Regions from separate parts of the Salicibibacter cibi genome, predicted to be linked through region 2. Evidence: a T-box and tRNA genes for the amino acid it is inferred to sense, from the RefSeq annotation. Region 2 holds a T-box; the other holds one or more tRNA genes.
The links. A T-box is a leader RNA that pairs with one kind of tRNA and senses whether it is charged. The one in region 2 lies ahead of serS (serine--tRNA ligase), so its partner is inferred to be a tRNA-Ser.

Region 1 (14,821 bases), 840 kb from region 2:
TAGACAGCAAGAGGTCCTTCGCTTAATCGACGAGCAAGGAAAACTTACCGATGATTTGGCCGAAGCGGTCCATTCAACGACCAAGCTACAAGATGTAGAGGATATCTATCGCCCTTACAAGCAAAAAAGACGCACAAAAGCTACGATTGCCAAAGAAAAAGGGTTGGAGCCGTTTGCCACGCGTCTATTCCAATTGCCGCGAGAGATTGACGTAGAACGAGAAGCGGATACATATATTAATCCGGAGGAGGATCTTAACGATCGTGCCGCTGTATTGGAAGGAGTGAATAACATTATCGCGGAATGGACGGCAGATGATCCGGCCGTTCGACAAACGATTCGGGAACTGACCTTTCAAAACGGGCAGTTGCAGACCGCACGCAAAAAAGACGCAAAAGATGAAGCTGGTACTTACGAAATGTATTATGAGTATTCCGAGCGAATAAACCGGATGCCTGAGCATCGGATTTTAGCGGTGAACCGAGGAGAAAAGGATAACGTTCTAAAAGTGAACGTGGATGCAGACGCTTCATTTTTAATCAATAAAATCGAAAATCTCGTCATCAAGCGGTTTGGATCGCCAGCTGTTCCTATGGTTCAAGAGGCGATCAAAGATGGGTATAAGCGTTTGATTGCCCCGGCAGTTGAACGAGAGATTCGAAATGAATTGACCGAAAAAGCGGAAGATCGGGCGATTCGTGTTTTTTCGGATAACCTAAAACAATTATTGTTGCAACCGCCGTTCTTGGGAAAAATGGTTCTCGGCATTGACCCTGCCTATCGTACCGGTTGCAAGTGGGCAGTTATTGACGAAACGGGGAAAATGTTGGAAACGGGTGTTTTTTATCCCACACCTCCGAAAAATGAAAAGGAAAAAAGCGCCAAGGAACTGGCATCCTTGTTGGAAAAGTACCAGTGTAAGGTGATTGCCATCGGGAATGGAACGGCTTCACAGGAAACGGAATTGTTTGTTTCGGAGTTTCTATCCGAATCGGATTCCGAGGCAGCCTATGTGATCATTAATGAGGCAGGTGCAAGTGTTTATTCTGCATCAGACATTGCCCGTAAGGAATTCCCCGAGTTGGAAGTTGAGGAACGAAGTGCCATTTCGATTGCAAGAAGACTTCAGGATCCTCTTTCCGAGCTTGTGAAAATCGATCCCCAATCGATCGGGGTCGGTCAATATCAACATGATGTCAGTGCCAAATCACTAGGAAGTTCCCTGGATTTTGTGGTTGAGACGGCGGTCAACCAAGTGGGAGTCGATGTGAACACAGCTTCGCAAAGCCTGCTTCAACATGTGTCGGGTTTGAATAAAACGGTTGCGAACCAAATTGTCAAATACCGTGAAGACAACGGAAAGTATAATACGAGAAAGCAATTGAATGAGGTACCTCGTTTAGGGGCGAAAACATTTGAACAGGCAGCCGGTTTTTTGCGAATCTCAGACGGAGACGAGCCACTCGACCGAACGCCGATCCACCCGGAAAGCTACGCAGTTAGCAAACAATTGTTACAAGAGATGGACGTTTTCGAAAATGCCCTCGGTTCAACTATGATTAAGGAAAAAGTAGGGCTGCTTGATACTTCCGAGGTATCGGAACAATTGGATGTTGGAGAAATGACGTTGCAAGATATTGCGGAAGCGCTGGCTCGCCCGAATCGTGATCCCCGTGAAGACTTGCCACAGCCATTGTTGAAAACGGGCGTTATGGCAATGGAGGATTTGGAGAAAGGGATGGAGCTCCAAGGGACCGTCCGAAATGTCGTCGATTTCGGTGCATTCATTGACGTTGGAGTAAAAGAAGACGGCCTTGTGCATATTTCAAAGCTTGCCAATCGTTTCGTTAAGCACCCACAAGAAGTGGTCGCTGTCGGCGACATCGTTAGTGTGTGGGTGGATGATGTTGATTTGAAAAAGGGAAGAATTGCACTGACGATGAAAAAACCTGCGTGAGCATCCGCAGGTTTTTTTCTTCCAAAACGGGAATTCGGATGATAACATGTATGAAGAGACTTATTTCGTATTTTCCATTGTTATAGCGCTTGTTGGAGCATTGCGTTTCAAATACGCGAACCAACATTGGTTAAGCATGACAATCTCATAGCGGTTTTTTTCAAAATAGGCTTTTGCCAATTGTTTTTTTAGCCAGTAAGGCACTTGAGATCCCTCCTTGTTCATGAGACCTTAAAGGCTTTCCTTTATTATATGCCGCAAGGCTTGTAAACGTTGAGCATGATTTATCGCTTTAGAGAGGACGAACAAGATTGAAGGATGAGCAATTGCAACGATTAACGGAAAATTTGTCCGACCTTTATTTTAAGAAGCCGTTTCGGCATCATATTCGCTTTAATTCACGTTTAAGAACAACCGGCGGACGCTATATGCTTGCAAGCCATAACATTGAAATAAACCCCAAACATGAAGAGCACTTCGGCCGCGAGGAATTAAAGTCGATTATCAAACATGAATTGTGTCATTATCATCTTCATTTAGAGGACAAGGGCTACCAACATAGAGACAGGGATTTTAAACACTTGCTAAAAAAAGTGGGTGGATCCAGGCATTGCCAAACGGTTCCCGGCATGAGAAGAACGCTGCCGGTTAAATATTACTATCGATGTGAAGATTGTGGCCATGTTTATCCGCGGAAGCGAGCGATGGATACGGCCCGATACGTTTGCGGGGCTTGCAGTGGGAGACTAAAAAAATCATGAAAGAGCGTTGACGATGCTACGTTCCTATGGTACATTATAAAAGGTCGCTTAAAGCGGAATACATAGTTCCAATTGCTTGCAATTATGAGTTGACATGCTCGTTGAATTCATGTACTATCTTATTTGTCGAAAACGAACTAAACCTATTTCACATTCCACAGTAGCTCAGTGGTAGAGCAATCGGCTGTTAACCGATGGGTCGCTGGTTCGAGTCCGGCCTGTGGAGCCAGCGGAGAAGTACTCAAGTGGCTGAAGAGGCGCCCCTGCTAAGGGTGTAGGTCGCGCAAGCGACGCGAGGGTTCAAATCCCTCCTTCTCCGCCATTCCAGATTACAGGAGTCAGAAGCCGGAATGAATCGAATTGGTTTGCCAATTCGTACATTAAATCCGACATCCGGCCTCCGACATCTGATATCCGTCATGGCCCGTTGGTCAAGGGGTTAAGACACCGCCCTTTCACGGCGGTAACGCGGGTTCGAATCCCGCACGGGTCACCATTTCCAGTGGAGGGTTAGCTCAGTTGGGAGAGCATCTGCCTTACAAGCAGGGGGTCGGCGGTTCGAGCCCGTCACCCTCCACCATGTCTTCCTCACGAATGAGAAGGAAGGGAAACACCCATTAACATTATCAAACAAGGGCCTGTGGTGTAGCGGTTAACATGCCTGCCTGTCACGCAGGAGATCGCGGGTTCGAATCCCGTCAGGCCCGCCATCTTTATTTCTATTGTTGGGCCATAGCCAAGCGGTAAGGCATCAGGTTTTGATCCTGAGATGCGCTGGTTCGAATCCAGCTGGCCCAGCCATTTATATCCCCTTATGAACGGCTGGGGACGTTGCACAAGCGGGTGTGGCGGAATCGGCAGACGCGCTAGATTTAGGATCTAGTGTCTTACGACGTGTGGGTTCAAGTCCCACCGCCCGCACCATTTTATTGTATTGAAATGACACAACGCACTAGGTTGAGGGCCTGGCGAAAGATATAACTAGTATGATTTAAGACTTTTTTCTATTGTTATAATTGCGGTCGTGGCGGAATGGCAGACGCGCTAGGTTGAGGGCCTAGTGGGAGTTAAATCCCGTGGTGGTTCAAGTCCACTCGACCGCACCAATAAAGATACTGACACACCAACACTTTGAGCGTGTTGGTTTTTTTATATTTTGATTAGAAAATTTGTCCAAGGAAGTATAATCGATTCACATAATTCTAAGACACGGTGGTTGATATAATAAAAATATGAACAGGCGCGAAAATGTATTGAATATGATGGTTTGGCAAGGAGTTCGGTATTTAGGGACTGCTGAATAACGGAAAAAGACTGGCATATAAGCATTTTCCGTTGGTGTTGTCAAAGCTGGATGCAAGGAAATCCATCCTATAAACAAAAAAACCCTTGCATTTCGGGCAACGTACGGAGGGATGACGCTGCAATAGCGAGACTTCAGCGGAAAAACGAAGCCATGGAAGCGGCTTCAGCTGATAGCTGCAAGTTGTTCAGCAATCCCTAACTAAAGGAGGGAGGTTAAAATAAAAGAACGACATTCCGTCAAAAAAGTACGAACGACGTTGATGGTCAAACGCCGGATGAACCGGATACATGGGAAACAGGAGATGGATTACTTGTTTGCGGCCGTTATGTCATTAATTTTATTGATGCACCCGTTAAACATGTTGCCGTCCATGAATTACCAGCGTATCAATGCACATCCGATGGCCACATTATGTACGATTATATCCGTGACGTTGGGCGGCAAATGATCGCTGAAAAGGGGCTGAATTTAAGCGCCAATGAACTTCAAAACATGTCCACCATAGATATTGCTGATACACTCTTACGAAAAACCAAAAAGGAATCATATGAACGCAATTGGCTACGATATGTATGACTGCCCGACACGAGTTCGGTTTTATCTAAGCATGATCGTCCAATCGGTCAGCCATCTCCTTTTGCTATTTTTGAAAAAGAGAGATGATTGAATTACATCGTGGAGAACGAAAAATCTCTGGATCACTCAATTGTATTTTCAACTAAAACAAGGGACTTCTTAAAATGAAGCCCCTTGAACACGGTTCGAAACCAGTCGTTATCCATTGCGTTTCACAATGTTATTCCGCGTTTTTCTTCTGTTGATCGGTAGAATCACTGCAGTTCTCCTGACTGGATTCAACTTCTTCAATTTCTACACTGCAACAATCTTTTTGAGTCGGCTTCGCTTTTGAGAAGAAGTTCTTCAAGCTAGATTCTTTTTGGGCCATGGGGTCACCTCCTTTATAGGATGATCTGCACGATAAATCCTGTACCAATAGCAACAATCAAAATGGAAACGACAAAAGCCACAACTAATTTTCGTTTAAATAATTTGCTTAATAAAATAACCTCTGGAATACTCGCCCCGGCACCGCCGATTAAAAGGGCAATCACAGCTCCCAAATCCATCCCTTGGCTAACTAAGGCGCCCGCAATCGGCAATATGGTTTCTGCGCGAATATACATGGGAATCCCGATCACTGATGCAATGGGAATCGTCCAGGGATTATCTCCTCCGGCATATTGAACAATAAATTCTTGCGGAACGACGTCATAAACAAATGCTCCAATAAAAACGCCGATAAGCAAGTAAGGAAATAAAGGATAAAAGAACGTCCATGTATCTTGAAGAGCCAACTTCCATTTGGAAATATTTTGATCTTCGTTTGAACTCCCTTTCTTTCTCACTCTCACTTCTTTCACCGATTGCTCAAGACCTAAAGCGCTCCATACAACACCAATAAGTATAGAAAAAATGGTTATGACGATTGCGTAGTATAAGGTTAATTCCCATCCCAACAAGGTCAACATCATGATAATGATCACTGGATTCAAGAGAGGAGAAGCAATTAAAAATGACATCGACGGTCCAAAGGGAGCTTTAGAAGATAACAATCCTGCTAAAATTGGTATCGTTGAACAAGAACAAAAGGGGGTTAGTGACCCTAACCCTACGCCATAGAGATAGCCAATCCAGTTATTTGGTCGATTAAGGATGCGTCTAACTCGATCTTCTGTCACCTTTTGTTGTAACCAACTGACCAAAAAACTAATGAGTATAAACAAAGCGGTCAGTTCTAAAAACAGAATGAAAAAGGTGTTTAGGAAGCTTAAAAAGGTATCCATGATTGGCTCCTTATAAATCAATTTTTTTTGATATATAAGCGATTACTTCATCAACTTTTTTTGATTAAATAATCAAAAAGTAATCCCCAGTGATTAGGGGCTATTTGGATAGAAAATACAGCAGAGTTCTTCGGATAACAAGTTTTTAACTTCGGTTTCATTCAAACGATAGTAATTCCAAGTGCCGATTTTTTCTTGTAGAATCAAATTCGCATCGAGTAATATTCTTAAATGATAGGACAGCTTCGATTGTGGTAATCCAACAATGTCTGTTAGATCACAAACACATACTTGGCCACGTTGATTCAATTCATACATGATTTTTAGACGAAGTTCATCCGCAAGGGCTTTAAATTTCCCTTTATATGTTTGAAAAAGCTGATCTTGGTCAACTTTTGATGTAGCCATGGTTTCTTTCATGTTCAATGCCTCATTTCAAATCAATTTTTTTTGATTTACTTGAATTATATGCCTGATAGAAAGAAAATGCAACCTTTAGAACAAAAAAATTTGATGAAAAGGACTAGTTGTTTATAGCGATTGACTTATATAATAAGGTAGTTATATAATGCTTATGAAAAGGAGAATGCATATGAGCACATTAAATACAAGGTTAAATTCCACTGAAGTGGCTGACGCTTTAAAAGTCATCAGTGACCCTACACGGTTGTTGATGATGAAGCTTATTTCAAAAAAGGAATACTGTGTTTGTCAGTTCGTTGATATGTTTGAAATCAGTCAACCTGCAGTAAGTCAACATATCCGTAAGTTGAAGCAAGCAGGTGTTGTCGAAGAAGATCGCCGTGGGCAATGGCGATTCTATTCCATGGATAGATCTGCACCGAAAGTTGCTGTCATTCAAGCTATTTTGGATCAAATTGATGATTATGATCAACAGTATTTGGAACTTTTAAAGAAAGAAACCCCTGTTGATTGCTGTTAAAGGAGGAATCAAGCGTTGCTTTCAGTCATCTTAGCGTCAGTGATATTTATCATTACGCTTGTGTTAGTCATTTGGCAGCCTAAAAACCTTGATCTTGGTTGGTCTGCTTGTGGTGGTGCCATCATTGCGTTACTCTTGGGAGTTGTTTCGTTTGGTGATGTCATTGAAGTCACGAGCATTGTGTGGAATGCTACGTTAACGTTTATTGCTGTGATTATCATTTCTTTGATCCTCGATGAGATTGGTTTTTTTGAATGGTCAGCTTTACATATGACAAGGGCGGCTAAAGGAAACGCTGTGCTTATGTTCGTCTATGTTTGTATTTTGGGTTCCATTGTGGCAGCGTTCTTCGCAAATGATGGAGCGGCACTTATTTTGACACCGATCGTTCTCGCCATGGTTCGTTCGCTGAATTTCAACGAAAAGATGGTCTTTCCATTTATTATTGCCAGTGGATTTATTGCAGATACTACATCGCTTCCTTTGATCGTCAGTAATCTTGTAAATATTGTATCGGCAGACTTCTTTGGGATAGGATTTGTGGAATATGCGACACGTATGATTGTCCCGAATTTCTTTGCATTAGGAGCGAGTATTCTTGTTCTTTATCTGTATTTCAGAAAGAGCATTCCCAAGCGGTATGACTACGAGCAGTTACAAAAACCAAGAGAAGCTATTCAGGATGGGAAAATGTTTCGTTTATCATGGTTTGTACTAGGGGTTCTGCTTGTTGGTTACTTTGTAAGTGAAATTTTGCATATTCCTGTATCCATTGTCGCGGGGATCATTGCACTTATTTTCTTAGCGATTGCTAGTAAGAGTCCCGCCGTTGCTACACGTTCGGTGATGAAAGGTGCTCCATGGAATATTGTTTTTTTTCTATCGGAATGTATGTCGTCGTTTTTGGCCTTCAAAATGTAGGATTAACAGACCTCTTAGCTGGAGGACTTGAATATGTAGCACAACAAGGCGTCTTTGCCGCAACGATGGGGATGGGGTTTTTAGCAGCTATTCTATCTTCAGTCATGAACAATATGCCAACAGTTATGATTAACGCCATTGCGATTGATGCAACGGCGGCAACCGGATTAATGAAAGAAGCGCTCATTTATGCAAACGTGGTTGGTTCTGACCTAGGGCCGAAAATCACACCTATCGGATCATTAGCCACCCTATTGTGGCTTCATGTGCTTAGCCAAAAAGGTGTAAAGATTTCCTGGTGGACGTACTTTAAAACAGGCATTGTTATCACATTACCTGTCTTATTTATCACCTTACTCGGTCTGTATCTCTGGTTAATGGTAATTGGTTAAAGAAAAGGAGAAAACCCATCATGGCTAAAAAACGATCTACTTTCTTTGCACAAAGAATTCTTGTCGAAGCCAAAATTGCAGAAGGTTGGGCAAAGCATTATTTAGGGACTGCTGAATAACGGAAAAAGACTGGCACATAAGCATTTTCCGTTGGTGTTGTCAAAGTTGGATGCAAGGAAATCCATCCTATAAGCAAAAAACTCTTGCACTTCTGGCAACGTACGGAGGGACGGTGCTGCAATGGCGAGAAACGGACGCGTCAAGCCCCCGCAGCGCCGGTTTTACGAGAGGAGGATTGACCGTTCGTCAATATGTTCTGCAATCGGATCATATTGCGGAATAAATCAAACCAAGTAGGGAAGTTTGAAAAGAAATATACCTAGGCTAAAGGAGCAGAGTATGGAAAACAATGTTTTTGAACAGATGGCAAAAAAATATGATACAGATGAAAGAATTGAACTAGCCAATGTTATAGTTAAGGAAGTAAAACCAAAATTACGAAATAGCAGATCAAAATCTTTCATGGACTATGGGAGTGGAACTGGTCTAATTGGTTTAGAGTTATCAGACATGGTGGATTCTGTTTTGTTGGTGGATTCATCAAAACAAATGTTGGAGGTAGCGGAAGAAAAAATTTTTCGCAGGGGAATTACAAACTCCAAGGTGATTTGTTCAGATTTTATCAAAGAAACACCTAATCTTAAGACAGACATAATTTTAATGTCACTAGTCCTCCTACATATCCCGGATACTAAAAAAATTCTACAAAAATTATATAACGTTTTAAACAATGGCGGCGAATTAATTATTATTGATTTTGACAAAAACAATAAAGTGAATCATCCAAGGGTTCATAATGGTTTTTCGCATGAAAGCTTAAAAAAACTATTATCCGAGGTAGGGTTCAAATCCATCAAAATTAAGACATTTTATAGCGGAAATCGTATTTTTATGAACCAAGATGCCTCAATGTTTATAGCCAGTAGTATAAGGTGATTTCGAGCGCGTTTGTTGGCTCTTCACCAAAATCTATCGTTGATAAAAGTGAACACTTATGATTTTGACTAGCCAGCGGAGGAAAAACACGGAGACTGATAGGAAAGCGCAGTCATTTTTTCATACATTTCTTTCTTCTTTTGCAACTGATATTCGTCCAATGCGGCCGCAGATAGTAACATGAACAGGTAGCCGCTTATATGCTGATTGATCGTAAAAAAACCGGCAATAATCAGGGGTAGGATGAAAGCAAAAAGCTGAACCTTTTGTAAACGTTACAGTCACGATGAAATTCGAGAACAATTTATCATAAGGTGATTGTATTTCTACCTTCTTCGATCACATCTTTCCCGACTTTAACAGCAAGTGGCAGGGGCAATTGAAAATAAGTATTTGCTCTGAGAGCTGTCTTTTGAAATGATAAATTTTACATATGTAATAAAATAGTTTAAAATGATATGTAAATGTAATGAAAATGTAATATAAATCAAGGGATCTTAAACTAATGTGAGGATTAATATAATAAAATCTAAAGTAAATTGAAAGGAAGAAGAAGCGATGGACCAACTGGAATGTGTGATGGAAGTTCAACGTCGAGCGGAGAATCTACTGAAAAAAACAGGGATTACTGAACATTATGCTTATTCTTATGCGATTAATGATTTCATGAGTGAGCAAAGAAAGAAGATGCACACGGATAAGGCTGATCACCTTCATGCTTCTTTATTCCGCAATTTTGGTGTTGAATAGTATAAATGTAGATAGAAACACTATTTATCAAACAAAAAGACTCGAAATTCAATGAAAAATTTTATCGGAATTTTTGTCCAAAAACAATAAAAACCCTTATATGAGAGGTGAAGGTGGTCCACATCCAAATTCAAATCTCTCGCTATAAGGAGTTTACATGGACAAGACTACCACAACAACCACATTTAAGGAAGCTATATACCCCGTTAAATATCAAAGAGGTTTTAGAAAATGTACCTATGAAAAATTGGTTGCTCTGATGATTGATGCACAGATCTACCGAATGCCAAACGCGAAGCAGTTAGCGTTGACCCTCAAGAATAGCGAAGAACTCCAAGCAAGCGTGAATCTTTCTTCGATTAGCAGCTCACAGCCTACACGCCGCTTGCGTGACATTGGCGCTGATGTGAGCCGGACCTTATTTTCCGATATGGTGAACTAAATGAAGCGAGAAATTCATCCCCGCTATCATTTACAGGTAGATGAGCCCCATCTATCTTGTGGATGCTTCCATCATTCCGCTCTGCCTGTCCTCTGTCGATGGGCAACTTATCGTCCCAAATAAGGAAAAGATGCCCTGTACTTGTCTGATCGCGGTTAGAATGAGTTATGACGCCTTTGATCGGTACTTCGAACCGGCGATATTCGATTTATCACGCGTTTCAAAAGCAATGCTGTCTTTGATGTAATCGAAGAATTCCGGCAGTCCGCTGAGCTTGTGGAGAAGGAGGGATTGGTTGTTTTAATTGCTTCATTTCTCTCTTAATGAAAGCAAGATTCGAGATACAATCGCTAATATAGGCAACTCAATGAGTGGTCCAATCACCAAGACCAACGCAATCAATGGTTGATCTGGAAAGGCTGCTATTACGATCGCCAAAGCAATAGGGGAATTACGTGCAATGATGGTCAGACTTAGACTCACTGTATCTTCATAAGAAAACTTCAATGCTTTTCCAACCGTTTGTGCCACAACAAAGTTAATGGAAAAGAAAAGCATGACTGGAATCAATAAGATTAAAATGACCTCTAGATTGTTCATTAAATAAGATCCTTCTGAAGCAAACATTGCTGTAATGGCTAATGCTAAAAAAATAATTTGGACCGAAGAGAAAAAAGGAATCAGTTTATCGTTTAAAAATGTTTTCTTGTTTTTTAATAAATAACGCGATAATTGAGCAATGGTAAATGGTACGACTAAAACCAATACAACACTTTCGATAACGGTTGAAAGGGAAACAGATTCCATCGTACCTACAAAGATAAACAAATACACTGGGATCAATAACACTTGCAGAAGTAAATTGATGGGCAATACAGAGGTCGATAATGGCATGTTGCCTTTAGCGATTTTTGTGAAAACTAAATACCAATCTGTACACGGTGTAACCATGAACATGATAAATCCTATCCATAATGCAGGATAGTCGGCGAGGAAAATAGCGCCAAGCCCCCATGCTAGTAATGGCGTCCAAATAAAATTGATCATCGTACTTGTGCTTAAAAACCTTATGTTTTTAAATGCATCTTTAAAATCTTTTAATGGGATCGCTAAAAATAACCCATACAGCATGATTAATAAAAACGGAATGATAAATAACGCTGCATTCTGTTCAAAAAAGATGAACTGACCTAATAAAAGTCCGACTCCTACGGCGATTAAAATGACGAGCGTTTGAAATTTCTCTAAAACATTCATGATCATACCCCTTCCGGAAAAATAGAGGTACGTGCGTACGACTCACTTATTGATATCTTTCAGGATAACTGATATGGATTGTAATTGCTTTGACAATCTTGACTTCGAATTCGAAATAGGGAAGAGCGATTGAACAACAAACAGTGAAAGGCGATCCATCATAATGACAGTAATTATGATGGGCATTTTTATTATACCTTAAATACGACCAAAACTGTATGTAGGTCTTCGTGCACAGACCGCGCACCTAATCCTAAAAGGTAGCTATATTTAGGGATTGCTGAACAACTTGTAGCTATCAGCTGAAGCCGGGATGCCGCTTCCATGGCTTCGCTTTCCGCGGACGAACGGGCAAGCCTCCTCTCGCAAAACCGGCGCTGCGGGGTCTTGACGCGTCCGTTTCTCGCCATTGCAGCGTCATCCCTCCGTACGTTGCCAGAAGTGCAAGGGTTTTTTGCTTATAGGATAGATTTCCTTGCATCCAGCTTTGACAACACCAACGGAAAATGCTTATATGCCAGTTTTTCCCGTTATTCAGCAGTCCCCAATTAGAAACTTTACTAAATTAAACCGCAAAAATCCGGAAGCGTACCTTAATCCTATATTGGTATATTGCATGTAGAAAAGAGGTGACTACATGACCAATACATCAATTGGATTATTTCAAGGTATTGCTTTATATATTGCAACGGTCTTAGGATCTGGTGTCCTTTTTTTATCCAGTGTTACAGCCTCAATAGCCGGGCCAGCGTCCATATTATCTTGGATGATCGTGATTACGATTAGTTTTCCCCTGGCTTATTCGTTTGCTTGTTTAGCGCGAGAATACCCAGACGCTGGAGGGGTTGCCACTTTTGTAAGGTATTCATTCGGGGAACATTTTGGAAATATTATTGGATGGTTCTATTTTGTTACAGCAGCAGTCGGACAAACCATTGTTGCTTTAACAGGCGCTTATTATTTAGGAAATGCTTTTGATTTTTCACAGGTGGAGATAACGTTTGCTGCCATATTGATGTTGGTTATTGCCGGAATCACTAACTATTATGGCATTCGCGTAAGTGGCAAATTAGCATTACTATTAAGTGGGTGTTTATTTCTTCTGTTAGTAGTAACGATTGTATTGGCTATCCCTAGTATAAGTTGGGATCAATTTAGCCCTTTTTTTCCTAACGGAAGTGGTTCAATCGGATCTGCTATAACCGCCATTTTTTGGGCTTTTTTTGGTTGGGAGGCGATTTGTAACCTTGCAAACAATTTTAAGAATCCCACTCAAAACATCGTTAGGAGTACTATTATAAGTGCTATAATTATAGGTGTGCTGTTTCTTGCCCTTAGTTTTATAACCATTGGAACAGGCACGTACGATGATATGGAGAGTGATTTATCGCCTATTGCCGTTATTATAAATGATACGTTTGGTTTACATGCTCAATTGCTGACCGGTATTCTCGCTTTCATCATTTGTACAGGAACAACAAACGCATTTGTCGCAAGTCTGACTCAGCTTGGTTATTCACTAAGTAGAGATGGAGCGTTTCCTTCTTATTTTTCGGTGTTACATCCAAAAATCCAAATATCAAGACGCATGGTTTTGTTTGTCGTTATGTTCGCAGGGGCGGGAGTGTTCATGACAAACGCTCTTTCTCTTACGTTTAATGATATTTTATTTATTCCAACGTCCTTAGGTGTTCTTGTTTATATTCTTTCAATGGCCGCTGGTGTTAAGTTGTTTAGAAAAGGAACGTTGCCATGGATGTGTTCATTGATCGCCATGATTTTATGTGCACTCGTCCTCCCGTTTTTTCGGTCATACATCATTGTTCCATTGGTGGTTATTTCTATATATGTAGCTTACATGTTCTTTTTTAATAAAAGGCGTTAAAATAATGAAGAGACAGGAGCTGAGCGACATGGTTGTTCATGCAGAGTTTTCTTTCAATGACATGGTAAAAATCGCTAACAGCTGTGACCATTCACATGACGGCCAGTTTTTCTATGCGGTGAAAACAACAGGCATTTTTTGCCGCCCTTCTTGTAAGTCGAGATGCCCCAAAAAAGAAAATATCACCTTTTTTCCAACAGCAGAAGACGCAAAACGAGCAGGTTTTCGTCCCTGCAAAAGATGCCAACCGGATATGATAAACTTTGATCCTCAAATGGACCTCATTAATGATGCGAAGGCATATATTCAAGCGAATTATACGGAAAACCTTACATTGACGCAAATAGCGCAACATATCGGTATAAGCCCCTATTATTTAGGACGGGTTTTTAAAAAGCAAATGTCAAAAACGCCACGTTCCTTTTTAGAGCATATACGTGTACGTAAGGCCGTTGAGCTATTAATAAACACTGACCGATCAATTATTGATATTTGTTATGAAGTAGGGTTTCAAAACGCCTCAAGTTTTTATCATGCCTTTCAAAAACAGACACAATGTACACCCCAACAGTATAGAAAGGATTTCAGCTATGGTCTATGACGAATATCAAACAGATATAGGATGTTTAAGATTTGTTTTAAGGGAAAATGGAACGCTCGTGCGCATATTATTAACTGACCATCATTGGTTTACTTTTAAGGAAAATAATGCTGTTAAAAAAAGCTCTGAGCTAGGAAAACCGATTCGGCAACAGTTTCAAGAATATGTTGGCGGGGAACGCAAGGATTTTGAGCTACCATTTGAACTTGAAGGAACATTTTTTCAAAAACAGTCATGGAAAGCATTGCAAGCGATTCCTTATGGGGAAACAAAATCGTATTCTGAAATTGCTCGTTTGATTGATCGACCGCAAGCTATTCGAGCCGTAGGGCATGCAAATAGTATGAATCCGTTACCGATTATATTTCCTTGTCACCGGGTTATTGGCAAAAGTAAAAGTTTGACCGGATACGCTGGAGGCTTAGAAATGAAAAAGCACTTACTTCGTATTGAGGGTGCCATTATTTAAAAGAAAGAAAACAATCTTTCTGAGACGGGCACTTATGAGATTTGCTGTGCCATTGACCACTTCAAGAATAATAAATGTGCTGCGTGAACTAATATGAGTGCATCCTTCTGACACGGGTTATTTAGGGATTGCTGAACAACATGCAGCTATCAGCTGAAGCCGGGATGCCGCTTCCTTGGCTTCGCTTTCCGCAGACGAACGGTCAAGCCTCCTCGCGCAAAAACTGCGCTGCGGGGTCTTGACGCGTCCGTTTTTCCGCTGGAGTCTCGCCATTGAGAGAAGGTATGCCGAACGGTT
Region 2 (14,821 bases):
TATCGCCAAAAGCTGTGTCCCCGGTATTTAACGCCTCATCGAGAATGAGAATCTCCGGTTCCAAATGCGCGGCTACGCTGAAACCGAGCCTTGCTTTCATCCCGCTGGAATACGTCTTCATCGGCTGATCCAAAAATGAACCGAGGCCGGCGAATTCCTGAATTTGATCAATGAATTCCGTCACTTTTTTCTTCGTGACGCCGAGCATCATCCCGTTCAAATAGGCATTTTCACGGCCTGTCAATTCTTTGTTAAAGCCCATTCCCATGGAAAAAAGAGCGGTCACATTGCCATTGACGTGAATACGGCCTTCGTCCGGATGCAAAATGCCCGAAATCATTTTGCAAAGCGTCGTCTTCCCAGATCCATTCGAACCGATAATCCCTAAAATCTCCCCTTGGTAGCCGGTAAAATCAATATTTCTCAACGGCCAGACCGTTTTATTTTTTTCCGTTTCGGGTTTACTTTTTGTAAACATATTGAAGATATGAGATTTATAATCATCTTTATGTCCGGACTGAAACGACACGCCGAGGTTGTCGGCTTGCATCACAACTTCTCCGGTGCCATCCGTTGAATCATGTGATTTTTGTAAAGTTACCATGATCTACCCTTCTCACAATGCTTTAATAATTTTATGTTCATTCCGGCTGTAATAATAAATCAAGAGAATAATCGCCATGATCGAGAAAAATCCAATCAATAACAATCCGGTCCAATCCGGCATGGATTGTTCCATGAGAATATCCCTGTATCCGGTTACGATATGTGCGATAGGGTTGACGGTGACAAGGATCTCTATCCAAAGGTTATCTTCGGCCGCCGGGCCCAATCGTCCGCCTTCCCAAATGATCGGGGATGCATAAAAAAACACCCGTGTCACGTGAGTCATAATATTGTCCACATCACGAATAAACACACTGACATAAGCCAAGAACAAGCTAATCGCCAATAAAAACAGATATTGAATCAAAATAATCACCGGCAAAAACACGACTTGCCATCCGGGAACGGTCCCCGTCGCAATTAAAAATGAAGCGATAATAACGAGTCCGAAAGCAAAGTTGATCAATTGCGTCGATGTAATCGTCATCGGAAAGATTGCTTTCGGCAAATATACCTGATTAATGATCGACGAATATTTTAAAATCGCTTTTGCGGAACTGTTCACCGTCGTGTTAATCCAGCGCCAGGCGACCAAGCCGATCACCAGAAAGACGGCAAAATTGTCCCCGCCGCGGTCCAGCAAAACACCGACCAAAAAATAATAAACGAGGACGTTGAGCAAAGGATCCAGCAGCCACCAGAAGTAGCCTAAATAGCTATTGCGATTCTCGGCCTTCAACCCTGATTGTACCAGATAGACCAAGAGGTCTTTTCTTTTTTGTATTTCCTGCAAATATTGTCGCATAAGATTCCGCCTATCTTTTCCGTGCCTATCCAGCATATCATTTTACTACAACAGACGTCCGCCGGCATCCATGTCGATCATTTTGTCAAATATTTTTTGGAACTCCGGTAGACGTAATGAAGAAAATACCAAAGGCTGCGGGGCACGCTTAGCTGTTCAATATCCCGATACATGCGCCAGTTGTTTTTGGCCATCGTTAGTTTGTTGCTGGAGATGGAGTGTTCGACAACCCTGTATTTGGCAAGCACTTCTTGAAGAGCGTAAGCCGTCCATCCTCGTCTGCAAAGGCTGAGCCAGAGCGCAAAATCTTGACGCGTGCGCATCGGATTCATCTTCACTTCCCCGATTCTTTGGCGATCCAACATAACCGTTAAACAACCGATCACATTCTGTTTGAGTAGCTGTTCATATTCTATGCTTTCGGGGACGCTGACGATGGTGCCAGTGTCCGTGCCATCTTTTTTTACCTTTTGATAAGGGGTAAACGAAAAGGCAATACGTCCTTCCTGCATAAACCGCAATTGTTTATCCAATTTTTCGGGCATCCACTGGTCATCGGCATCCAGAAAGGCGAGAAAGCGACCATTCGCGGCATCTATGGACGTATTTCGCGCCACGCCGGGTCCGCTGTTCTCGAAAAGTTGGATCAGCTTCATACGTTCATCTTCGAGAAACGGTTGGATGGCAGTGATCGTGTTGTCCGTGGAACAATCATCGGTAATGATCATTTCCCAGTTTGTGTACGTCTGCGCCTGCACGGAGCGAATCGCATCCGGAATATACGTTTCGGAATTGTAGCTCGGCGTGATGATGGAAATAAGCGGCCGGGCTTGATCATTTTGCATGGTCATCACCCGCCTCCCGCGCTTGTTCCCATATCTCATCATACCATTGCAGCAGTTTTTCTTCTTCCTTTTGCCAATTTAATTCTTCCTGTACCGCCTTTTGCCCGTTCCTGCCCATTCTCGCCGCTTCTTCCGGGTACAATCGCAAATATTCAAGCGCATCCCGAATCGCTTCTCCTTCTTGGGGATCAACCGCGATCCCGCATTGATAACGGTCAATGAATGCTTTCCAAACCGGAAAATCAGAGCATAGGATCGGAATGCCGGCACTCATGTACTCGAAAAATTTGGTGAGTTCTTTGCGCTTATAATGCTCCGTAGGCGGAAAGAGCGCGATGCCTGCCAACCAGTGCCGGTTCATGTACTGATCGTCAATGTCTTCGCGGGGTACGTAACGATCAATTCCTTCAATGATGAGTCTATCCTTTTGGTCACCGGCCGTTTCATACATGTTGGCGGCCACTTCACTTGCGCACTTGCCAAAAAAATAAGCGGTGATTTCATTGTCGATGAGCGGTAATCGTGCCTGTATATACGCCCCCCGATCGACATCAACATTTCCCGTATACAAAACCTTGTTTGCAGGTTGTCCGGTGTCTTCGCTAACCTCTCGGTTTAACAGCGATTGATTAAGCAGCGGATAATTTAAAATCACTTGTCCGCTCGGATACAGCTCCTGGTAATATTTTTCCGCCAAACAAAGGTCCATATCCCGGGCGAAAACGTTCTCCATCTTTTTGTACGCCTTCGTAATCAGTTTTCGTAATAGCCGAGGAAGATATTCCTTTTGCATAATGCTCGTCGCGTAATCTTCATGTATGTCATAGATGACGGCATTATTTTTTTCCTTCAGCAACCAAGCAACCGGCAACAGTTCCGGATCATGAAAATGATAAACGTCCGCCTGCAGCTTTTTCGCCTGTTTGTACACCTGATAAGTGGAAAACGCCATTCGCAAAAATTTATTTTTATATTTTTTAATAGGAACGATGTTGATCTCACTTTCGGCATCGGTTTCAGGAGCGATCAGCGTGACATCATAGCCCGCGCGCTGAAGCGACAGGCACTCTTTATGGTAAATCCTCGTGTCAAACGGATGGTGCACCGAGGTCATGTGCACGACTTTTTTGCTCATACGAATGCACCCTTACGTTAACGTTCGCAGGAATGTTTCTTCATACTGCGCCACAATCTGTCCCGCGTCAAAATCCTTTGCCCGTTTATAGCCCTTTCCCACGCATTCCGTTCGTTCTTTTTCCGAAAGGGATAGGACTTCCGCAATCTGTTCTGCCATTTGCGCGTCATTGCCGACTTCACAGAGGGAGCCGAATTCACCATCATTGAGCACTTCCGCCGGACCCGAGCGGCAATCGGTGGAAACGACAGGCGTTCCGGTTGCCAATGCTTCGGCAATCACATGGCTGAAGCCTTCATGTTTAGAAGCAAGCACGAAGGCATCCGCTCGGCGAAAATAACGATATGGGTTACTTTGAAAGCCGATAAAATGCACGTGTTCCCCGATGTTTAGCTCAGCCGCCTGTTGCTCTAGCGTCGCTTGTAACGGTCCCTCTCCTAGAATGACCAAACGGCTTTTGATGCGTGCGTGCACGGCCGCAAAAGCTTTCAGCAACGTTTGCTGGTCTTTTTGTTCAACGAGTCGTCCTGCTGTCACAATGACGTTGTCTTCCGTTGCAAATAAGTTCCGATGTTCCGCATCAATCTCTTCATTCATTTTCGCTTGTATATTTTCAACATCGATCGGATTATGAATCACCTGTATATGGCCGGGCTTTATTTTATAGCGTCGGACAAGGTTTTCTTTTACGCCTTCCGATAACGAAATCACTTGCCGGGAACATTTGTAAAAGAACCCGGTAATAAACAACCTTGTGTTCGTTCGAAACCCTCCGCCAAAATGATCCGCCTCGCGAACGATGCTTTTCGCGCGCGTGAAGGAAAAAAGGTTGGCCAGTATCGCAGCAACGTTCAAATCGGGAAATTGCGTGCTAAAAACGATGTGAGGTTTTTCCGCCCGAATCACCTTCGCCAACGGAAAAATGGCCTTTCGCAACCGCTTTGTCTCCAACTTAATAAACGTGACATCTTCGGCCAATTCCTGTTCATACGTCCCGCTAAAGTTTAGCGTCACCAATACAGGCGTAAAGCGCGTGCGATCCAAATGATTGATGATATTCAATAACGTTCTGGCCGCCCCACCCGCACCCATTTCGTAAATAAAAAACATTACTTTCGTTTTTTCCATGGCTAAAGCCTTTCTAATGCTTAATCAATCCTTCATTCATTTTAAACGAATCCATGTTGTAGTCAAGGTACAAAGCGTTTAATCGATACATTGTGAAAAATATCTGAATTCCTATGGAAATATGGTAATATAAAGACATAGAGTTCGTTTCTCAGGAGGCGGTCGTTCACCGTTAAACCTCTAATGTCCATACCTAATGGACAGGAGGGAGGTGAATTGTCATGACAACGTATGAAGCATTAATGCTATGCGTCACGGTTTCCACGCTAGTATACTTCATCGCTAAAGACAAAAACGACGACAAAAATAACCGCCCCTGAGTTTGACAGCCATGCGGGCGGTTATCCGAGAAAAACGGTGAATCCGCAACCTTTGGGTCACGGGCTCTATGATTGCCTGTGTGTGCTTAGCATTCACAGGCTTTTTTAGCTTATGCCTATTATACGACAGTATGCGTCTAATGGCAATGCTGATGAGAAAACCGTACGACTTGCCAGTATCAAGGCGATCCCTTCCCCACTTTACACTTCGTAGGAACTAGGAGGCTTCTCGCGTAAAACCGATAAATAACAACGAACGTTGCGACTTCCCATAATGGAAAGGGATTTCATGTTCTTTTCGGAACCGAACGCCCGACAATGACCGTTGCCTCTGCTTTTTTTAGCGAAAAGCTAGCATCGTCAACGACGGGCAATTCTGTTTTTTTGCTAAAAAAAGATGTTTTCAACATCGATGACTATCTCATCATTCATGGGCCGCTTCCCATTTATAAGGATGTTTCACGGAATTCACAATATTCTTTTGATAAAATTGTCATATTTCAGGTCAATCAACATAGGAAAACGTATCTTTATATTGTTTGAGCTCGACGTTCACATCAACGCTTATAATGCCTTCAATCCCCGACAATGTTCGGTCGACAAACGCCATTAATTCCTCGTTATTCTGAAAAAAAGCTTGCATGATGAGGTCATGCTTTCCGGAAAATGCCCCGATAAAACGGACAGACCGATGGGGTTGTAATTGACATGCAATGGAATCATGATAGCCAACCCTTGTTTCCAGCCCGATGATGGCTTGAACATGCAAGCCGATTTTATACGGGTTCGTATGGATAATAAATTCAAAGATATCGTTTTTTAACATTTTGTTAATTCTGCCGCGAACCGTACCTTCACTGACACCGATGTTCCTTGCAATCTTGCTGTACGAACATTTGCCGTCGTCTTGTAACATTGATAAAATCTTGAAGTCTGTTTGATCCAATTCCATCTTCGCATCACATCATTTTCTTTAAAATAAAATACTCTATACCGACAAAATAGCTCAATTTTTTTGGCAATTTCGTAATGATTATAGTGAATTTATTATACTTTTTCATTTCCATAAGATCAATGATTTTCTTAAGTTTATTTTTTGTGAAGGAGAAACATCACGTGGTAAGTGGGGAATGATGGCAATAAATGACCACATCCGGCTTGTGGCGACGAATAATCAAGAAAAGTAAAGACGTTCGGTCATTGACGAGAGTCTTTGATACCTTTACTCGCGCTGTAGCAGCTTAAGCCGGTCGATAACTATGGTTTGAATCCGAACCTTCGGTAGCTGGCGCCAAATTTAGGAAACGTGCCAAACGTGCCAGATCTCCACCCAGTCGTTGGGATACCAAAAATAGAAGGCACGTTTAATATTAGCTTCCGTGAAGAGAACGCCCGGGAATCCCCGTTATGACACCTCTAGAAGGGAAATTACCACAATTAGAGGTGTCATGAGTGAGTCATGTGGAACCACTCGAAGGTTAAATAATCCAATCAGAGGTGCCATGAGTAAGTCATGTGGAACAACCGGAAGGTAAAATCAGGCGCGTTGATTATCCGTATTTTTCCAACAAAAGGGTTTAGACGAAAAGGGTATTAAACATACCGTGTTATGTTACATACATTTGCGGATTAATTTGGTATTCGCCCAGCCATTACGGCTCCCAAAACCCAGACCTGAGGACTCCTTTGGCTTCTGAGCACTGTTTTGAGTCCGCAGATCATGTTCGAAAGGACTTATCTGATACTAAACAGTTTTCTTTTTCATGCCAGAAGGTATTTTAAGGTAAATCAACGCGCCTGAGGTAAAATCATCAAGTGTAAGGAAATTCAGCCATAATGACTAGTGACTGTCCTCCTTTTTTGATATTTCCTTTGGATGTGACCGGATAATTCGATCATTCCTGCACTAGTATCCCGAAAATTGTTTCTCTTGAGTGTCGTCACTACTTAGGGACTGCTGAATAATGGAAAAAGACTGGCACATAAACATTTTCGTTGGTGTTGTCAAAGCTGGATGCAAGGAAATCCATCCTATAAGCAAAAAACCCTTGCACTTCTGGCAACGTACGGAGGGATGGTGCTGCAATGGCGAGCCTCCAGTGGAAAAACGGACGCGTCAAGCCCCCGCAGCGCCGGTTTTGCGCGAGGAGGCTTGACCGTTCGTCCGCGGAAAGCGAAGCCATGGAAGCGACATCCCGGATTCAGCCGATAGCTGCAAGTTGTTCAGCAATCCCTACTTATTGAGGATGGTTTTTAGCAGCCGATGAACCTCCCGACTCCGCTTGGAAATGTCACTTCATATCTGTGTTCTCCCACCCATATATGGTTGCAAAACAACGGGGATGCCTATGCTGCCGTCTTCTTCCTGGTAATTCTCCATGATGGCGGCCACTGTTCGCCCTAAAGCAAGTCCTGAACCATTTAAGGTATGAACATGTTCTGCCGTTCCTTGTTGTTCGCGCTTGAACTTAATATTGGCTCGCCGTGCCTGAAAATCTTCACAATTGCTGCATGAAGAAATCTCTTTGTAGGTTTCATAACTCGGCAGCCACACTTCTAGGTCGTACGTTTTCGCCGCGGCAAAACCGATATCACCGCTGCAGAGATCGACGACTCGGTAAGGGAGTTGTAGTTCTTTTAAAATTTTTTCGGCATGGCCGGTAAGCGCGGCAAGGGCCTCGTAAGAATCTTCCGGTTTCGTAAACCAAATCAATTCCACTTTGCTGAATTGGTGTTGGCGAATCAACCCTCGCGTATCGCGTCCGGCTGAACCGGCTTCTTCTCGAAAACAAGCGCTGTAAGCCACATATTTAATATTTAGGTCATCCCCATCGAGAATCTCGTCACGGTGTATGTTCACGACCGGCACTTCGGATGTTGGAATGAGATAGTATGGATTGTCTTCAAGCTTGAAGGCGTCTTCCTCGAACTTCGGCAACTGCCCCGCTCCTATCATGCTGTCCCGATGCACGATGTAAGGAGGCAACGTCTCCGTATAGCCATGTTCATCAGCATGTACATCCATCATGTATTGGATCAATGCCCGTTCCATCCGTGCGCCTGCCCCTTTATAAAATGCAAAACGGCTGCCGGTTACTTTTGCGGCACGTTCAAAATCAAGCAGATCATGCTCAGCGGCTAAATCCCAATGTGCTTTCGGTGTGAAAGAAAATGCCGTTGGTGTTCCCCATTGGCGCACTTCAACGTTGTCTTCCTCACTCTCGCCTTCGGGAACAGATTCATTCAGCAGATTGGGAAACGAAAGCATAAACTGTTGAAGGTTCTCTTCAATGTTGCGTAATTCTTCATCGTGCCGTTTAATTGCCTGTGACACTTCTTTCGTTTGTGCGATTAAATCGCCGGCATCTTCTTTCGCCCTTTTTCTTTCAGCCACTTGCTGTGAAATTTCATTTCTTTGTTTCTTCTTTTCTTCCGTTTGAACGATCAAATCCCTGCGCTTCTCGTCCAAAGCGATTGTCTGTTCAACCTCTGTTGCTTTTATGCCTCGTTCCGCCAACACTTTTTTTACCTTTTCTTCATTTTGGCGCATATACTTAATATCCAACATATGTGCATCAACCTCCATTTTATTAAAATAAAATAAAAAAACCGCCCCTGTTCTAGGGACGGACGTTTCCGCGATACCACCCTCGTTGTTTGTTTCACGTGAAACAAACCGGCTCAAATGCCTTAACGCCGGCAAGCGGGAACCTTACTATAATCGTTTCGGGCATCCACTCCAGACGGGATTCTGCTTTTTGCCTCACCGGTTTTCAGCGACCACCGGCTCTCTGGATCAGCGCCAAGCATACTCATGTCCTTCTACGTTTTTCATTATTATACGACGTTTTTTTTTGCGTTTTTTACCATGTCAACAAAATAATGGTGAAAACGATGATCATCTGTCAGTTCAGGATGAAACGAACAAGCAAGAAATTGTCCCTGTTTTGCGGCGACAATTTCTTCCTGATGATAAGCGATAACCTCAACATCCGTTCCAACTTTCGTGATTAAAGGGGCGCGTATAAAAACAGCAATCAAATCATTCGCGATTCCCTTTGCGTACAATTCCGTTTCAAAACTTTCTTTTTGGCGGCCAAAAGCATTTCGTTCGACGGTTACATCCATGAACGCCAGATACCCTTTTTCTTCTCCTTCAATCGCATTTGCCATTAGAATAAGGCCGGCACATGTGCCAAAAACCGGCTTCCCGGAAGCGGCGAATTGACGGAGCGGGTCCATAAAATCATAACGGTCAATCAGCCGTCGCATCGTTGTACTTTCGCCTCCAGGCAAAATAAGTCCGTCAAGATCCCAAAGCTGCTCAGTTCTTTTGACAAGAACTGCTTTGCTTGTCCCTTCACTTTCAAGCCTCTTCGCATGTTCGTGAACAGCGCCTTGGAGTGCAAGCACACCGATCTTCACCATCTGCGCTCACCTCCATCTCTCATTAGGATTGCCGAATCGTTTCCTCATTACTCTTATAAACTGCGATCTTGCATACGTTCCGGCTCAGGGATATTGGATATCTCAATGCCTTTCATGGCTGTTCCCAAGCCTTTTGATAGACGGCCGATCAATTCGTAATCTTCAAAGTGTGTCGTCGCCTCAACGATGGCGCGTGCAAATTTTTGCGGCTCATCCGATTTGAATACGCCGGATCCTACGAAAACACCATCGGAACCGAGCGACATCATCAATGCCGCGTCTGCGGGGGTAGCGATCCCGCCGGCAGCAAAGTTGACGACCGGCAACTTGCCCGATTCCTGAATGGAAACGAGAAGTTCGTAAGGGGCTCCCAAGTTCTTCGCTTCGGTCATTAACTCATCACGGGACATGGCCGCTACTTTTTTAATTTGCCCCTGCACCATGCGCATATGACGGACAGCTTCCACAATATTGCCCGTGCCCGGTTCTCCTTTTGTCCGGATCATCGACGCGCCTTCGCCAATGCGGCGTAACGCCTCGCCCAAGTCGCGGGCGCCGCAAACGAACGGTACGGTATAAGTGCTCTTATCAATATGGTAGATGTCGTCAGCAGGTGTAAGCACTTCGCTTTCATCGATATAATCAGCGCCGAGCGCTTCCAGCACGCGCGCTTCCGCAATGTGACCGATCCGCGCTTTCGCCATGACCGGAATGCTCACCGCTTCGATCACTTCTTCCAATATATTTGGATCTGCCATCCGGGCGACCCCGCCCGCGGCTCGTATATCTGAAGGAACACGTTCAAGTGCCATAACGGCAACGGCGCCTGCTTCCTCGGCAATTTTTGCTTGTTCTGCATTGACAACGTCCATAATGACGCCGCCTTTTTGCATCTCAGCCATTCCTCGTTTAACGCGATCTGTACCTGTATCTGCCAATGCCTTTCCCTCCGGTAAGCTTTTTTCCTATTATAACACGCTTAGTACGATAGGGAAACTACGAAAACCAACCTCCCACCGTATCTGTCGTTTGATCCCAAAGCCCGGAGAAGAAACCACCGATCCCACGCATCGATCGAATAAACCAATTCGCCCGTTCTACATCTTCCCCGGCAACGAGTGGAACAGAGACATTGCTTTCCATCTCATCCGTGAGATACATTTCTTCATCTTCGCCTTCATAAGTGACCGTTACATAGCCCAATTCCTCACCAGCTTCTAGCGGTGCACTCAATGCTCCATCATCGTCGAGCAGGTCTTCTTCAACCGTCACGGAAGTTGAATACATCTCTTCCTCTCCTTCAATAATAGGCAAGGATAAAGCGGATCCGGATTCGACAGACACTTCCTGCTCCTGTCCATCGGGAACCGGCAATGTCGAGACTTCATCATCCTGTTCTCCTTCAGAAATTACTTCTTCGGTTGTAAAGGTATCAAACCCGTAATCATACAATACCGCCGTTTCTTCAAAACGCGCATCCATGCTATCCGTACGCATAACAACGGACAATAAACGGGTGTCGTCTTGTTCAACGGTCCCTGTAAATGCAAAACCTGCAGCATCCGTGTTGCCGGTTTTTATGCCGTCCACGCCTTCATATGCATGTGAGAAATCAGTCCCACCCAACATATGGTTCCAATTCGCGATCGGCAGTTCATCCATCTCACTGCCTTCCATAAAAACCATTTCTTCAGTGCTCGCGACGTCTAATACTTCAGGATAATCCTGGATCAGGTTATAAGCAAGCTGAGCCGTTCCCCGAGCAGACATCATGTTCTCAGCGTCTGCATCGGTCCCTTCCGGATGATTGCCTTCCATCGACGAATTGTTTAATCCGCTGGAATTAACGAATTCATAATCTTCGATTCCCAACTCCGCAGCTTTATCATTCATCATATCCACGAAATCCGTTTCTGAGCCGGCGACAGCTTCCGCAAGCGCAACCGTCGCGCCATTCGCGGACTCAATCGCCATAGCTTCGTATAACTCTTCAATGCTATACGTCTGGTCGGTTCGCAAATAGACGTTGGATAAACTTTCATCCTGTGATAAATCCGCAACTTCTTCACTGACGGAAACTTCTTCATCCCAACTTAGATCGCCTTCTTCAATCGCTTCATTGACGAGGTACTCCGTCATCATTTTTGCCATACTCGCCATTGGCAACAATGCATCTATGTCATCGTCATATAAAATCTTTCCGGTTTCCACATCCACCAAAATCGAGGCTTCAGCTTCAATCTCCGGGGTTTGTGCTTCTGTTGTTGTTGTTAAAGCCAGAAACAAAGTCGCACCGCTTACTATACTCGTCCATTTTTTCATCACTTGGCACCTCCAAGGTGTACTTCCCAAACGTTATTTTATCATAATGATCCTAAAAAAGGCAGCAAACATTTAAGCGAAAAAATGAATTATTTTTTAAGACTCTTCACCAAAATTCTATCGTTGATATCAGCGAATAATTAGGGACTGCTGAATAATGGAAAAAGACTGGCACATAAGCATTTTCCGTTGGTGTTGTCAAAACTGGATGCAAGGAAATCCATCCTATAAGCAAAAAACCCTTGCACTTCTGGCAACGGACGGAGGGATGGTGCTGCAATGGCGAGACTCCAGCGGAAAAACGGACGCGTCAAGCCCCCGCAGCGCCGGTTTTGCGCGAGGAGGCTTGACCGTTCGTCCGCGGAAAGCGAAGCCATGGAAGCGACATCCTGGCTTCAGCTGATAGCTGCACGTTGTTCAGCAATCCCTAATTACGGCAATTACAATAGCTAGCGGCGGAAAAACACGGGGACTTCCTTTTTAAAAATTAGAAAACTTGGCTTTTCGCCAAGCTTTTATGGCGAAAGCCTTAGTTGCACTTATGCAGGTAAGAAAGTTGATTTATACTTTCTTACCTGCCAAAAAAAGAGCATTTCCACAGATTATTTCCTGGGAAATGCTCGCTATGATCGTCCCTTGATAATCTTTAGATGCTATAGTTCGGTGCTTCTTTCGTAATTTGAACATCATGGGGATGATTTTCTTTTAAGGATGCATTGGTAATTTGCACGAATTGACCATCGTTGCGCAACCCTTCTAAGTTGGGTGCCCCGCAATAACCCATACCTGCACGGATACCACCCGTTAGTTGGTAGAGCGTGTCTGCTAGTGGTCCTTTATAAGGCGTTCGCCCTTCGATGCCTTCCGGTACAAACTTTTGATTGTCTTCTTGAAAGTATCGATCCTTGCTTCCTTTTTCCATCGCACTCATGGAACCCATGCCCCGATAAACTTTAAACTGACGTCCTTGATAAATTTCCGTTTCGCCGGGGCTTTCCGAAACCCCTGCCAACATGCTCCCTAGCATAACTGCATGTGCACCGGCCGCCAAGGCTTTTACAATATCTCCGGAGAATTTGATTCCGCCGTCGGCGATAATCGGGACACCATGCTTTTCCGCTTCCGTAGCACATTCATGGACAGCAGTGATCTGCGGGACACCGACTCCTGTGACCACTCGGGTTGTACAAATGGAACCCGGTCCAATCCCTACTTTGACAATATCGGCACCTGCCCGTATTAAGTCTTTTGTGCCGGCTCCGGTAGCCACGTTTCCTACAATTAATATCACGTTAGGATAGGCGTCGCGAATCTGCGCTACTTGATCGAGCACACCGCGTGAATGACCGTGTGCCGAATCAATGATAATGGCATCCACGCCTGCTCCTACTAGTGCTTTCATTCTGACCTGCGTGTCATGGGCAACACCGACGGCAGCCGCCACGAGCAATCGTCCTTGTTCATCTTTGGCAGCTTTCGGATATTCAATCGCCTTTTCAATATCTTTAATCGTGATGAGACCTTTTAATTCCATGTTCGCATCGACGAGTGGCAATTTCTCGATTTTATACTGTTGCAAGATCTTTTCCGCTTCTGCCAATGTTGTGCCGACTGGAGCGGTAACAAGGTCGGTTTTGGTCATAACATCGTCAATTTTAATCGCATAATCGTCAATAAAACGCAAATCGCGATTCGTGAGGATCCCGACAAGTTTTTGATCCTCATCCACGATCGGAACGCCTGAAATCCGGAACTTTCCCATTAAGTGCTCGGCATCATATACTTGCCGATCCGGTGTTAAAAAAAAGGGATTGGTGATTACGCCGCTCTCCGAACGTTTTACCATGTCAACCATTTCTGCTTGTTCTTCAACGGACATGTTTTTGTGAATGACGCCAAGACCACCTTCACGGGCCATCGCAATCGCCATTTCCGCTTCCGTTACCGTATCCATACTGGCACTTAAGATTGGCATATTAAGCGGCAGTTTCGCTGTCAATTTGGAGTGAATGTCTACTTCGCGGGGGTGGATTTCCGACCGGTCCGGAAGCAACAAAACGTCATCAAAGGTTAACCCTTGTTTTCCAAACTTATCCTCTCTCATTTTTTCACCCTTTCTTTGAATGATCGTGCGTAAAAAAGCGTACAATCGGAAAGATTATTTGTAAGTCTCCTTGGTTCGGTTATTCCTTCTATTTTATCACGCTTGTCTTTTTTTATCGTCCCTCTTTAAGAAGTTCTAAATTTCTAACAAGTATGTCCGTCGGAGGAATGTGTTTTGCATACATTTACTGATTTTCAGCGATTTACCGTAACGGAAACATTAACAAAAAAGTTGTACCATCGTTATCAAAGTCTCTTCGACGAGGAAAAATATACGAAAAAATACGCATATGAAAACACGTTGCCGTTTATCTACCGGTGGCAACAAGGTCGTTCATTGTTGGAAGAGAGTCAACGCATGCCTTTTCATGCCCAGCCGTTGCTTTTATTTTATGGATTTAGCCATTTAATAAAAGCGTTGATTTTACTCTATGACCCAACTTACCCTTCCACAACAAATGTACTCGCCCACGGCGTATCCACTCGAAAAAGAAAACGGAAAGATTATCGTTTTATTGATGATGAGGTTAAAATCCAGAAGCATGGACTGTTCCCCCATGTGCTTGAACACATGTATCAGATAGAGCCATCCAATCAAGACCGCTTTCAAATGGCAACGCTTTTTTTACAAATTCCTGTTCTCCAAGATACAATCCGTGATGATCCGCGGTTCAAATCGAAAAGAAAAGAGGCGACATTGCCGGCTTTATTGATCCACTATTTGCTGTTGTATAACCTTAGTATGATTAACCGTTATGAAACAGAATGGTGGGGAGAGTTAATCTCCCAACGTTCTTCGGCTGATCTTCCGTTGATTGAGACTTATGTAAAAGCTTGTGCTGCATTGTGTGAGAAAATTATCGTTGAAGAAGCACAGGGAGTGTTCCTGACTAGAGATTGCTGAACAACTTGCAGCTATCAGCAGAAGCCGGGATGCCAAAAGTGCAAGGGTTTTTTTGCTTATAGGATGGATTTCCTTGCATCCAGCTTTGACAACACCAATGGAAAATGCTTATGTGCCAGTCTTTTTCCGTTATTTAGAACGTTGGATCGACCAATAACGGGGATGCGCCTAAGTTTGGTCGCCATGGCGGCTCATGGTTCCCGAAAATCGAAAAAAGATCTGTGT

Region 1: it encodes a tRNA-Ser, which carries the amino acid that the T-box ahead of serS (serine--tRNA ligase) is inferred to sense. The anticodon was not compared.

What each region holds. Positions count from the first base shown of each region.
Region 1 is NZ_CP054706.1:851,527-866,347, forward strand. It holds gene HUG20_RS04190 (Tex family protein) at 1-1,957, shown strand, start outside; gene cmpA (cortex morphogenetic protein CmpA) at 2,018-2,161, opposite strand; gene HUG20_RS04200 (SprT family protein) at 2,269-2,718, shown strand; tRNA gene HUG20_RS04205 (tRNA-Asn) at 2,873-2,947, shown strand; tRNA gene HUG20_RS04210 (tRNA-Ser) at 2,950-3,040, shown strand; tRNA gene HUG20_RS04215 (tRNA-Glu) at 3,140-3,214, shown strand; tRNA gene HUG20_RS04220 (tRNA-Val) at 3,223-3,298, shown strand; tRNA gene HUG20_RS04225 (tRNA-Asp) at 3,353-3,428, shown strand; tRNA gene HUG20_RS04230 (tRNA-Gln) at 3,445-3,519, shown strand; tRNA gene HUG20_RS04235 (tRNA-Leu) at 3,558-3,642, shown strand; tRNA gene HUG20_RS04240 (tRNA-Leu) at 3,737-3,824, shown strand; gene HUG20_RS04245 (hypothetical protein) at 4,335-4,472, shown strand; gene HUG20_RS04250 (alcohol dehydrogenase) at 4,821-4,970, opposite strand; gene HUG20_RS04255 (permease) at 4,984-5,871, opposite strand; gene HUG20_RS04260 (ArsR/SmtB family transcription factor) at 5,962-6,288, opposite strand; gene HUG20_RS04265 (ArsR/SmtB family transcription factor) at 6,461-6,811, shown strand; partial or broken gene HUG20_RS04270 (arsenic transporter) at 6,827-8,124, shown strand; partial or broken gene HUG20_RS19905 (arsenate reductase/protein-tyrosine-phosphatase family protein) at 8,159-8,231, shown strand; gene HUG20_RS04280 (hypothetical protein) at 8,294-8,467, shown strand; gene HUG20_RS04285 (class I SAM-dependent methyltransferase) at 8,524-9,120, shown strand; gene HUG20_RS04290 (hypothetical protein) at 9,679-9,870, shown strand; gene HUG20_RS04295 (hypothetical protein) at 10,028-10,312, shown strand; gene HUG20_RS04300 (arsenic resistance protein) at 10,622-11,569, opposite strand; gene HUG20_RS19910 (Ada metal-binding domain-containing protein) at 11,723-11,833, shown strand; gene HUG20_RS04310 (hypothetical protein) at 11,868-12,050, opposite strand; gene HUG20_RS04315 (APC family permease) at 12,207-13,454, shown strand; gene HUG20_RS04320 (bifunctional transcriptional activator/DNA repair enzyme AdaA) at 13,483-14,055, shown strand; gene HUG20_RS04325 (methylated-DNA--[protein]-cysteine S-methyltransferase) at 14,045-14,524, shown strand; gene HUG20_RS04330 (hypothetical protein) at 14,674-14,821, opposite strand, start outside.
Region 2 is NZ_CP054706.1:9,087-23,907, reverse strand. It holds gene HUG20_RS00105 (ABC transporter ATP-binding protein) at 1-604, opposite strand, end outside; gene HUG20_RS00100 (ABC transporter permease) at 617-1,411, opposite strand; gene HUG20_RS00095 (glycosyltransferase family 2 protein) at 1,489-2,262, opposite strand; gene HUG20_RS00090 (glycosyltransferase) at 2,246-3,391, opposite strand; gene HUG20_RS00085 (glycosyltransferase) at 3,404-4,519, opposite strand; gene HUG20_RS19285 (hypothetical protein) at 5,127-5,249, opposite strand; gene HUG20_RS00080 (Lrp/AsnC family transcriptional regulator) at 5,345-5,791, opposite strand; gene HUG20_RS00075 (hypothetical protein) at 6,854-7,051, shown strand; gene serS (serine--tRNA ligase) at 7,136-8,407, opposite strand; T-box leader at 8,459-8,673, opposite strand; gene pdxT (pyridoxal 5'-phosphate synthase glutaminase subunit PdxT) at 8,677-9,267, opposite strand; gene pdxS (pyridoxal 5'-phosphate synthase lyase subunit PdxS) at 9,321-10,205, opposite strand; gene HUG20_RS00055 (D-alanyl-D-alanine carboxypeptidase family protein) at 10,264-11,589, opposite strand; gene HUG20_RS00050 (hypothetical protein) at 11,798-11,992, shown strand; gene guaB (IMP dehydrogenase) at 12,236-13,693, opposite strand; partial or broken gene HUG20_RS19845 (YaaC family protein) at 13,868-14,287, shown strand; partial or broken gene HUG20_RS19840 (YaaC family protein) at 14,390-14,596, shown strand.